Regions from separate parts of the Thiomonas sp. 13-64-67 genome, predicted to be linked through region 2. Evidence: predicted binding sites of a transcription regulator. Region 2 holds the regulator's gene; the other holds the start of a gene.
The links. Region 2 encodes NrdR, which represses ribonucleotide reductase genes. Its sites were predicted from a motif close to CACNANATNTNGTG; they were not measured.
Positions count from the first base shown of each region.

Region 1 (5,090 bases), on a different contig from region 2:
ATTGCTGGAGGCCGAGTTTTTCGGCTACCGCAAGGGCGCGTTCACCGGGGCGATGTCCGATCATGCCGGCTTCTTTGCCGCGGCGCAGGGCGGCACGCTGTTTCTCGACGAGATCGGCGAACTGCCTCTGGCGATGCAGGCCAAGCTGCTGCGCGCCGTGCAGGAGCGGCGCGTGCGCCCGGTGGGCGAGACGGCCGAAATCGCGGTGGATGTGCGCCTGGTCAGCGCCACCCACCGACATCTGGAACGCATGGTGGAGCAGGGCCAGTTTCGGCAGGATTTGTTCTACCGCCTCAACGTCATCGCGGTCACTCTGCCGCCGCTGCGCGACCGGCTGGATGATCTGCCGGTACTGGTCGAGGCGTTGCTGGGCGACATCCGCCGCGACAATGCGCGGCCCGGTCTGCGGCTGAGCCCGGCTGCGCTTGAGCACCTGCGCCAGCATCGTTTCTCAGGCAATGTGCGCGAGCTGGAAAATCTGCTGCACCGGGCTGCGGCCCTGGCTGCACAAGATCTGATCGGCCCTGAAGACATCGAGCTGCAGGGCAGTGGCGCCCGCGTCGCCGAAGTGCTGACCTCTGCGACGGCTTTGCCGATCACCACCATCCTGCCCGACACGACGGCGCCATCCATGCCGCGACCGGCGGACCCGCCGATCACCCCAATCGTTGCGCAGCATGCCCCGGAGCCTCAGCCGCCTCAGTCGCCCCAGCCCCCCATGGCCCGGTTCGAAGCGCAATCGCCCCTGCCTCCCGACTTAGGGGCCTACCTCGATCAGGTTGAACGCAGCATCCTCTGCGAGGCGCTGCGGCGCACCCGCTTCAATCGCACCGCGGCCGCGCAGTTGCTGGGGCTGAATCTGCGTCAGATCCGCTACCGCATGGAGCGCCTCGACGTGCGCGACCCGGCTGAAGCGCCGCCGGACGATCCTCTCTGATCATGTCGCCCCCCTTCAGTACGGCTAGTCGGGACGCAGGCTGGATGCCCCACGCCCGACATATGCCGTCTCCCAATCAGGATGAGCGGCCCGCGGGCATGCCGATCGATTTGCTGGTGATCCACTGCATCGCTCTGCCGCCGCGTCAATATGGCGGCGAGGCGATCGAGCAGTTGTTTTGCAATCGGCTCGATCCGCGGGCGCACCCGGCTTTTGCCGCGCTCGAAGGTCTCAGGGTCTCGGCGCATTTTGTGGTGCAGCGCGATGGTGTGCTCACGCAATATGTGTCCTGTGACCGGCGCGCTTGGCATGCCGGCGCATCGCGTTATGCCGGGCGCGTGCGATGCAACGATTTCAGCATCGGCATCGAACTCGAAGGGAGCGACGATGAGCCGTTCGAGCCCGAGCAGTACGACACCCTGATCGCACTGGGATCTGAACTGCTCGCGCGCTATCCCTTGCGCGCATGGGTCGGGCATAGCGACATTGCGCCAGGGCGCAAGACCGATCCAGGCGTCGGCTTCGACTGGCGCCAGCTCAAAAACGGCCTGGCCCTGCCGACATCGGCCTTTCCATTTCAGCCGTTCTGAGCACCCCTGCGGGTTTGTCCGAGGCCGCTCCAGGGGCAGACTTTGTGCATGAACCTGTGCATAAGCTGTGGGCTGGCTGTCAATTTGTCCCACACTACGAATAGTGGTTGAAATTCCGCCAGACGCTAGATATAGTGTCTTGCCGGTTTGAGAGGGATGCCGGATCGCGGTCTGAGACTGCGGCTTCGCAAGGCTGGAAATGCTTGCGCGCTCTCTCGGTTCGTCCCCGATTTGCCCTCATTCGTCTTTATTGCTTTGTCCGTGCTGCTTTCTTGCGGCGTTCATGTTCGCTCGCAGCGCCGTGAGCCAGTCAGATTTGCTGCGCGGCCCATCTGCCCTCAAGGAGTCCCGATGTCCCAGACCACCGCCGCCACCGAATCCACTGCTGTCCCGCAACACCTCGCACACCCCGAGGTGGATACGCAACAGCAGGTCGCACTGGGTGATTTTTCAGACTACAAGATCATCCGACGCAACGGGGCCGTGGTCGGGTTTGAGCCGAGCAAAATCGCCGTGGCGATGACCAAGGCCTTTCTGGCCGTGCAAGGCGGGCAGGGTGCGGCCTCGGCCAGCATGCGCGAAACAGTGAATGCGCTGACCGAAAACGTCGTGCGCGCCCTGCTCCGTAGCCGTCCCAGCGGCGGCACCTTTCATATTGAAGACATTCAGGACCAGGTCGAACTCTCGCTGATGCGCACTGGCCAGCACGAGGTGGCGCGCGCCTATGTGCTGTACCGCGAACGCCGCACACAAGAGCGGGCCAAGCAAAAAGCGGCTGCAGAGCAACAAGAGAGCGCCCCGGTGCTGCATGTGCTCGACGGCGGTCTGCGCAGACCGCTCGATCAGGCCGCTCTGGTGAGCCTGATCGAATCCGCCTGCGTCAATCTGAGTGCGGATGTGAAGGCGGCCCCCATCGTGGCGGAAACTCTGCGCAATCTGTACGACGGCGTGCCGATGCTCGAGGTTTACAAGGCCTCCATCCTCGCCTCGCGCACCCTGATCGAGCGCGACCCCGACTACTCCAAGGTCACCGCGCGCCTGCTGTTGCACACCATGCGCCGCGAGACGCTGAACGAGGACATTCCGCAGGAGCAGATGACCCACCGCTACGCCGAGTATTTTCCGCGCTGCATCAAGGAGGGTGTCGAGCTCGAACTGCTCGACGAGCGGCTCGGGCAGTTCGACCTGGCCCGTCTGGGTGCCGCGCTCAAGGCCGAGCGCGACCTGCAGTTCGATTACCTGGGTCTGCAAACGCTGTACGACCGTTATTTCCTCGCCAATCGTGCCGATACGCGGGTGAACAAAGATGGCCGTCGCATCGAGCTGCCGCAGGCCTTTTTCATGCGCGTGGCCATGGGCTTGTCGCTCAACGAAATCGACCGCGAGGCGCGCGCCATCGAGTTCTACGAGCTGCTCTCCAGCTTTGATTTCATGTCGAGCACGCCCACCCTGTTCAATGCGGGCACCCGCCGTTCGCAACTGTCGAGCTGCTACCTCACCACCGTGGCGGACGATCTGGACGGCATCTACGAGGCCATCAAGGAGAACGCGCTGTTGTCCAAGTTCGCCGGCGGTCTGGGTAACGACTGGACGCGCGTGCGTGCCCTGGGCAGTCATATCAAGGGCACCAACGGCAAGAGCCAGGGTGTCGTGCCCTTCCTCAAAGTGGTCAACGACACCGCGGTGGCAGTGAACCAGGGCGGCAAGCGCAAGGGCGCGGTCTGTGCCTATCTGGAAACCTGGCACCTCGACATCGAAGAGTTCCTGGAACTGCGCAAGAACACCGGCGACGATCGCCGCCGTACGCACGACATGAACACCGCCAACTGGGTACCCGATCTATTCATGAAGCGGGTGATGGAAGGGGGCGACTGGACGCTGTTCAGCCCGGCCGACGTGCCCGACCTGCACGACAAGTTCGGCAAGGACTTCGAGCAGGCCTATACCCGCTACGAACAGAAGGCCGCGCTGGGCGAAATCAAGCTGTTCAAGACCCTGCCCGCGGTGCAACTGTGGCGCAAGATGCTGTCGATGCTGTTCGAAACCGGCCATCCCTGGATCACCTTCAAGGATGCGTGCAATGTGCGCAGCCCGCAGCAGCATGTAGGCGTGGTGCACTCGAGCAACCTCTGCACCGAGATCACGCTCAACACCAACGAGAGCGAGATCGCGGTGTGCAACCTCGGCTCGGTCAACCTGGTTGCCCATCTGAAAGACGCGCCAGACGGCACCAAGGTCATCGACCAGGCCAAGCTCAAGCGCACCATCCAGACCGCGATGCGCATGCTCGACAACGTGATCGACATCAACTACTACGCCGTGGCCAAGGCGCGCAACGCCAATATGAAGCACCGGCCAGTGGGTCTGGGCATCATGGGCTTTCAGGACTGTCTGTATCAGCTGCGCATTCCCTATGGTTCGCAACAAGCCGTGGAATTTGCCGATCGGTCGATGGAGGCGGTTTGCTACGAGGCTTACTGGGCGTCGAGCGAACTGGCACGCGAGCGCGGCCGCTACAGCAGTTACGGCGGCTCGCTTTGGGATCAAGGCATTCTGCCCATGGACAGTCTGAAGCTGCTGGCCGAGCAGCGCGGCGGCTATGTCGAGGCCGACACCTCCAGCACCCTCGACTGGAACGCCCTGCGCGCGCAGATTGCGCAGCACGGCATGCGCAACTCCAACTGCGTGGCCATCGCGCCCACGGCCACCATCTCCAACATCGTCGGCGTCGACGCCTGCATCGAGCCGACCTTCCAGAACCTGTACGTCAAATCGAATCTGTCGGGCGAGTTCACCGTCATCAATCAATATCTGGTGCGCGACCTCAAGGCGCGTGGCCTGTGGGACGCAGTGATGGTGGCCGACCTCAAGTACTTCGATGGCAGCACCCAGCGCATCGACCGCATTCCCGCCGATCTCAAAGCCCTGTATGCCACCGCCTTCGAGACCGATACCCAGTGGATCATCGAGGCTGCGGCGCGCCGCCAGAAATGGATCGACCAGGCGCAGTCGCTCAACATCTACATGGCCAATGCATCGGGCAAGCTGCTCGACGATACCTACAAGCTGGCTTGGCTGCGTGGCCTCAAGACCACCTACTACCTGCGCACTATCGGCGCCACGCATGCCGAGAAGTCCACGGTCAAGGCGGGTCAGCTCAACGCCGTGCCGCAGTCGCCAAGCGAGTCGGTTTCGGCTTTAGCTTCGGCTTCGGCACAGGCCGTGGTGCAGTCGGGTGACATCCGCTACTGTGCCATCGACAACCCGGAATGCGAGGCCTGTCAGTAAGCGCTGCAAACCGTTGCGGCGCATCACAAGTGATCAAGCGGCATGCCACTTGCGATGCGCCTGCACAACATGCGCCGCACAAACCACGCATCCTCACTGCATCGGTGTTGAGCCTTTGCGCTGAACACTTGATAATTCACGGAAGGTCATGAACATGCTTACTTGGGACGAACCACAACAGAACTCTGCAAGCCCCGCGCAAGGTGCGCTGGCGGAGCGTTCACTTCAATCCATGGGCGGTGCCTCGGCTTCGCTTCAATCCGCAGCCGCATCGA
Region 1 is NZ_NCKP01000014.1:53,729-58,818, forward strand. It holds gene B7X30_RS05635 (sigma-54-dependent transcriptional regulator) at 1-937, shown strand, start outside; gene ampD (1,6-anhydro-N-acetylmuramyl-L-alanine amidase AmpD) at 982-1,527, shown strand; gene B7X30_RS05645 (ribonucleoside-diphosphate reductase subunit alpha) at 1,879-4,815, shown strand; gene B7X30_RS05650 (ribonucleotide-diphosphate reductase subunit beta) at 4,970-5,090, shown strand, end outside.
Region 1: the regulator NrdR is predicted to act here: its motif matches at 1,651-1,664, upstream of B7X30_RS05645 (ribonucleoside-diphosphate reductase subunit alpha).

Region 2 (5,090 bases):
GCGGCGATGCGCATGAGCGAACAGCAGGTCGCCATCGGTGAACAGAAAGTTCGCCGCGCCAAGGGCACGCAATTTGGCCGCGAAGTCGGAGACCACTTCGATGCGGCGTTTGAGGTCGCCGCTCTCACCCGCCGCATCGAGCACTTGCTGCGATTGCATGAGCACGTAGAAGGCATGTTCGGAATCGGTCTGGCCCATCGGGCGGTGCGCTGCATGCGCCAGCGGAAGCGCCTGCTCGATGTCCGGCAGATCGCCGTTGTGGGCAAAGAGGTGGCGCTTGCCGAACAGCTCGCGGGCGAACGGCTGGGTGTTGACCAGCGTCACCGGGCCGCGCGAGGCGCGGCGGATATGCGCGATGACTAGCGGGCTGTGAAAGTCGTGCTTTTCGAGCACCGGAACGAAGGCGCTGGTCAGCGCGGGTTGGGCTTCGCGCAGCACATGCGCGTCGCTGCCCTCGTAATACGCCGCGCCCCAGCCGTCGGGATTGGCGGCGTGCGGCCCGCCGTGGCGCGCGAATTCACGAAAGGCGAACCGCACCCGCGCGGGCACACGGCTGGAGTAGGCGAACAACTCACACATCTTTCCGACCCTCCGGTGCGCCCAGCATGCGCTCGACATAGCGGGCGATGAGGTCGATTTCGAGATTCACCGCGCTGCCCTCGCGAAGTTGATGCAGATTGGTGTGCTGCAGGGTGTGCGGAATGAGGTTGATACTCACGCGGCAACGCTCCGGCAGATCTTCGACGCGGTTGACCGTCAGACTCACGCCGTTGATCACGATGGAGCCCTTGTACGCAAAAAACTTGCCTAAAGCGGCGGGCGCGTCCACCTCCAGCAGCCAGGATTCGCCGATGGGCTCGAACCGGGCCACCTGACCCACGCCGTCCACATGGCCGGTGACCAGATGGCCGCCCAGCTTGGTGGACAGCGCGACCGACTGTTCCAGATTGACCCGGGCGCCCGGCACGTTCAGCCCCGTGGTACGCGCCAGACTTTCGGCCGAAATGTCGAAGGCAAAGCCACAGGGCTGAAGATCCACCACCGTCATGCAGGCGCCGCTGACGGCGATGCTCTCGCCGAGCTCTACGCCCTGCAGCCAGGCCGGATCGACCTGCAGGCGCACGCGTTTGCCGTGACTGGCCTGGGAACCGAGGGGGGTGACTTCGGCGATGCGGCCGACGCTGGTGATGAGTCCGGTGAACATGAGGGTTCAAAGAGAAAAGGAATGAGGGAGACGTGCAAGGATGCGCAGATCGGCGCCGATCCGCTGCACATCGTGCCATCGCAGCGCGAGCCCTTCGTTGATCTGCTGATAGGGCCCCAGCGCCGCCAATCCGGCGCCCTCGCCCAGCAACTGGGGCGCAAGATACAGCAGCAGTTCATCGACCACGCCGGCGCGCAGCAGCGAGCCGTTGAGCTTTTCGCCGGCCTCGCAGTGCAGCTCGTTGATGCCCCGCTGGCCGAGCACCTGCATCAGCGCGCGCAAATCGGTTTTGCCCGGTTTACCGGGATCGTTGGGCAGGGCGATGTCTTGCAGATCGAGCGAGGCGGTGGCCGCGCTGCGCAGCGCCGCCAGACGCGGCGCGGCCTGTTCCGGCGGCAGGGCGTGGACGATCCACAGCGGCGATTCCGCACTCTGCAACAGGCGCGCGGTCGGCGGGCATTCCAGGCGGCTGTCGATGACGATGCGAATGGGCTGGCGCGGCGTCTGCACCGCCCGCACATTGAGCTGGGGATCGTCCGCCCGCACCGTGCCCAGGCCGGTGAGCACGGCGCAGGCGCGCGCGCGCCAGTGATGGCCGTCGGCGCGGGCCGCTTCGCTGGTGATCCACTGGCTTGCGCCGTTGGGCAGGGCCGTGACGCCGTCGAGCGAGGCGGCCACCTTCAGCCGCACCCAGGGCGTGCCGCGCACCATGCGGGAGATGAAGCCAAGGTTGATCTCGCGCGCTTCATCGGCGAACAGCCCGACATCGACCTGGATGCCGGCATCGCGCAAACGCTGCAATCCCTGGCCTGCCACCAGCGGGTTGGGATCGACCAGCGCAGCGACCACGCGCGCGACGCCTTGCGTGGCCAGCAGGTCGGCGCAGGGCGGCGTGCGGCCGTGGTGCGCGCAGGGCTCCAGCGTGACGTAGGCGGTGGCGCCCCGCACCTCGTGGCCGCGCTCCCAGGCTTGCTTCACCGCCTGGACTTCGGCGTGATCTTGCCCCGCCGCCAGCGTGGCGCCTTCGCCCAGCACCTGGCCGTCTCGCACCAGCACGCAGCCCACCCGCGGATTGGGGCTGGTGCGGTACATCGCGCTGTGCGCCAGATCGAGCGCCCGGCGCATGAAGCGCTGGTCTTGTTCGCTGAATGAAACGTCGTCCGGGCTCATGTCGGAGTTCTGCCGCGCCGGGGTTTGACGGCGGGCGAGGGCGGCTGCATTTCCTGCAGCACGTCGAGAAACTGGCTCAAATCCTTGAAGCTGTGATAGACGGAGGCAAAGCGCACATAGGCAATGCCGTCGAGCGTGCGCAATTCCTCCATCACCCAGGCGCCGATCTGTGTGGAGGGCAACTCGCGCGCGCCGCTTTGCAGCAGCATTTGCTCCACGCGCCCGATGGCGGTGTCCACCGCGTCGGCACTGACCGGCCGCTTGCGCAAGGCCAGCAGGAAAGAGGCGCGCAGTTTGTCGCGGTCGTATTCGGTGCGGCGGCCATCTTTCTTCACCACCACTGGAAAGCTGACCTCCGCGCGCTCATAGGTGGTGAAGCGCTTGTCGCAATGGCCGCAACGCCGCCGCCGCCGCAGCGCGGTGCCGTCTTCCACATCACGGGTTTCAATCACCTGCGTGTCGGGGCTTTGGCAAAAAGGGCATTTCATGGCGGCGTGGCAACATTAAACCCGTCATTATTCACGCTGCGGCCTGTTTTCGCGGCAGCGCGCGCAAACACGGCGCATATCAAACGCCTGACGCGGCGGCTACACTGCCCGCCGATGAAAAATCTGGTTCTCCTCATTTCCGGGCGCGGCAGCAATCTGCAGTCCATTCTTCAGGCCGAGCGTGAACAGGGCTGGGGCGTTTGCGTGCGTGGAGTACTCAGTAACCGGGCTGATGCCGCAGGGCTGGACGCTGCGCGTGCCTTCGGTGTGCCCACGCAGGTGATCGCGCATGCCGACTTTCCCAACCGTGAGGCGTTCGACGGTGCTTTGGGCGACGCGATTGCCGCGCTGGAGCCCGACGTCATCGCGCTGTGCGGCTTCATGCGGGTGCTGGGTGCGGCCTTCGTGGATCGCTTTGCGGGCCGTCTGGTGAATATCCATCCGTCTTTGCTGCCAGCTTTCACCGGTTTGCACACCCATGCGCGGGCCCTCGAAGAAGGGGTGAAGTGGCACGGCGCTACCGTGCATCTGGTGAGCAGTGCGCTCGATCACGGCCCCATTCTGGCGCAGGCCGCCGTGCCGGTGCTGGATGGTGATACGGTCGAGACGCTGGCTGCGCGGGTCTTGCTTGAAGAGCACCGAATTTATCCCCCCGCCGTGCGGGCTTTGCTGGAAGGGCGGGTGCAGATCGACGGCTTGCGCACCCGCATCCGTCCGTCCTCCGATTCTTCCCTTTGAAAGAGCGCCATGAAACCGCGTGACCTGCTTTACACCGCGCGCGACGTGCTGCGCGACATGTTGCGTTTCGACGCCGCGGCCGATGCCGTGCTGTCGCGGCTGTTCCGTGCCAAGCCGCAACTGGGCAAGACCGACCGACAGATCCTGGCCGACACGGTCTATCAGGTGCTGCGGCATCTGCGCTTGTTTCAGACGCTGGCCGCGACCGACGAAAGCATCGGCGGAGCTATGGAACTGCGTCTGGCCATTCTCGGCTGGTCGGAAAACGCGCAATCGCTGCATGCCGCGCTTTCTCCCGAGCAACTCGAGTGGCGCAAACGCTTGCTGGCACAAGACGCGATGGCCCTGTCCGAAGCGGTGCGCTGGAGTCTGCCGGAATGGCTGGCGGCCGCCTTGCAGGCGAACTATGGCGCGGAATATCCCGCGCTGGCGCAGGCGATGTTGCGCCCGGCCCCGCTGGATTTGCGGGTGAATGTGCAGAAAGCACGGCGCGAAGCCGTGCTCGACGTGTTCGCCCGCCTCAATCTGCCCGCGCAGCCAACGCCCTATTCGCCGTGGGGCGTACGCCTGGAAGGCAAACCCGCTTTGCAGGATCTCACCGTCTTTCGCGAAGGCTGGGTGGAGGTGCAGGACGAAGGCAGTCAGCTGCTCGCCGTACTGCTGGCCCCGCGCCGCGGCGAAATGGTGGTCGACTTCTGCGCCGGAGCCGGCGGCAAAACCCTGGCGCTGGGCGCCATGATGCGCAGCACGGGTCGGCTTTATGCGTTCGACGTGGCCGACTACCGCCTGGCCAAGCTCAAACCCCGGCTGTTGCGTAGTGGGCTATCCAATGTGTACCCGGTGGCCATCGCACATGAACGCGATGAACGGGTCAAACGTCTGGCTGGCAAGGTCGACCGGGTGCTGGTGGACGCGCCGTGCTCCGGCCTGGGTACCTTGCGCCGTAACCCTGATATGAAATGGCGACAGAAGCCTGAAGATATTGCCGAGTTGACGACAAAACAAGCCAACATTCTGCAATCGGCGGCAACGTTGCTGAAGCCGGGCGGGCGCTTGGTTTACGCCACCTGTAGCGTCTTGCCGGAAGAAAACAGCGGCATCGTCAATGCCTTTCTGACCGCGCACCCCGATTTCGAGCGTGTTCCCGCCGATACGGTGCTACGTCAGCAAGGAGTAGAAGGCGAGGGCCTGGTGACCCAAGGGGACTTGCAGTTGTTGCCCAATCGTCACGCCACCGACGGCTTTTACGCCGCCGTGCTGCAGCGGCGCCCGACCTCATCTGATCGTGGCGAAGCCGATGCCACGCTATCGGACTGACAAGGGCTTCTCGTTTGCACTGAGTGCTGTCGTCAGTGCAAGACCGATAATGAATGCAACTTTCGCCAGCGGCGAAGTTCCAATTGTGTTGTATCGATCTGAAAGTTTCTGATGTTTGATGTGTTTTTGAATTGGGCTGGGCACGGCCTTTTGCGTGCATCATGGTTGCAAAT
Region 2 is NZ_NCKP01000032.1:24,337-29,426, forward strand. It holds gene B7X30_RS09400 (class II glutamine amidotransferase) at 1-579, opposite strand, end outside; gene B7X30_RS09405 (riboflavin synthase) at 572-1,204, opposite strand; gene ribD (bifunctional diaminohydroxyphosphoribosylaminopyrimidine deaminase/5-amino-6-(5-phosphoribosylamino)uracil reductase RibD) at 1,211-2,374, opposite strand; gene nrdR (transcriptional regulator NrdR) at 2,371-2,862, opposite strand; gene purN (phosphoribosylglycinamide formyltransferase) at 2,977-3,600, shown strand; gene B7X30_RS09425 (RsmB/NOP family class I SAM-dependent RNA methyltransferase) at 3,610-4,917, shown strand; gene B7X30_RS09430 (DesA family fatty acid desaturase) at 5,029-5,090, shown strand, end outside.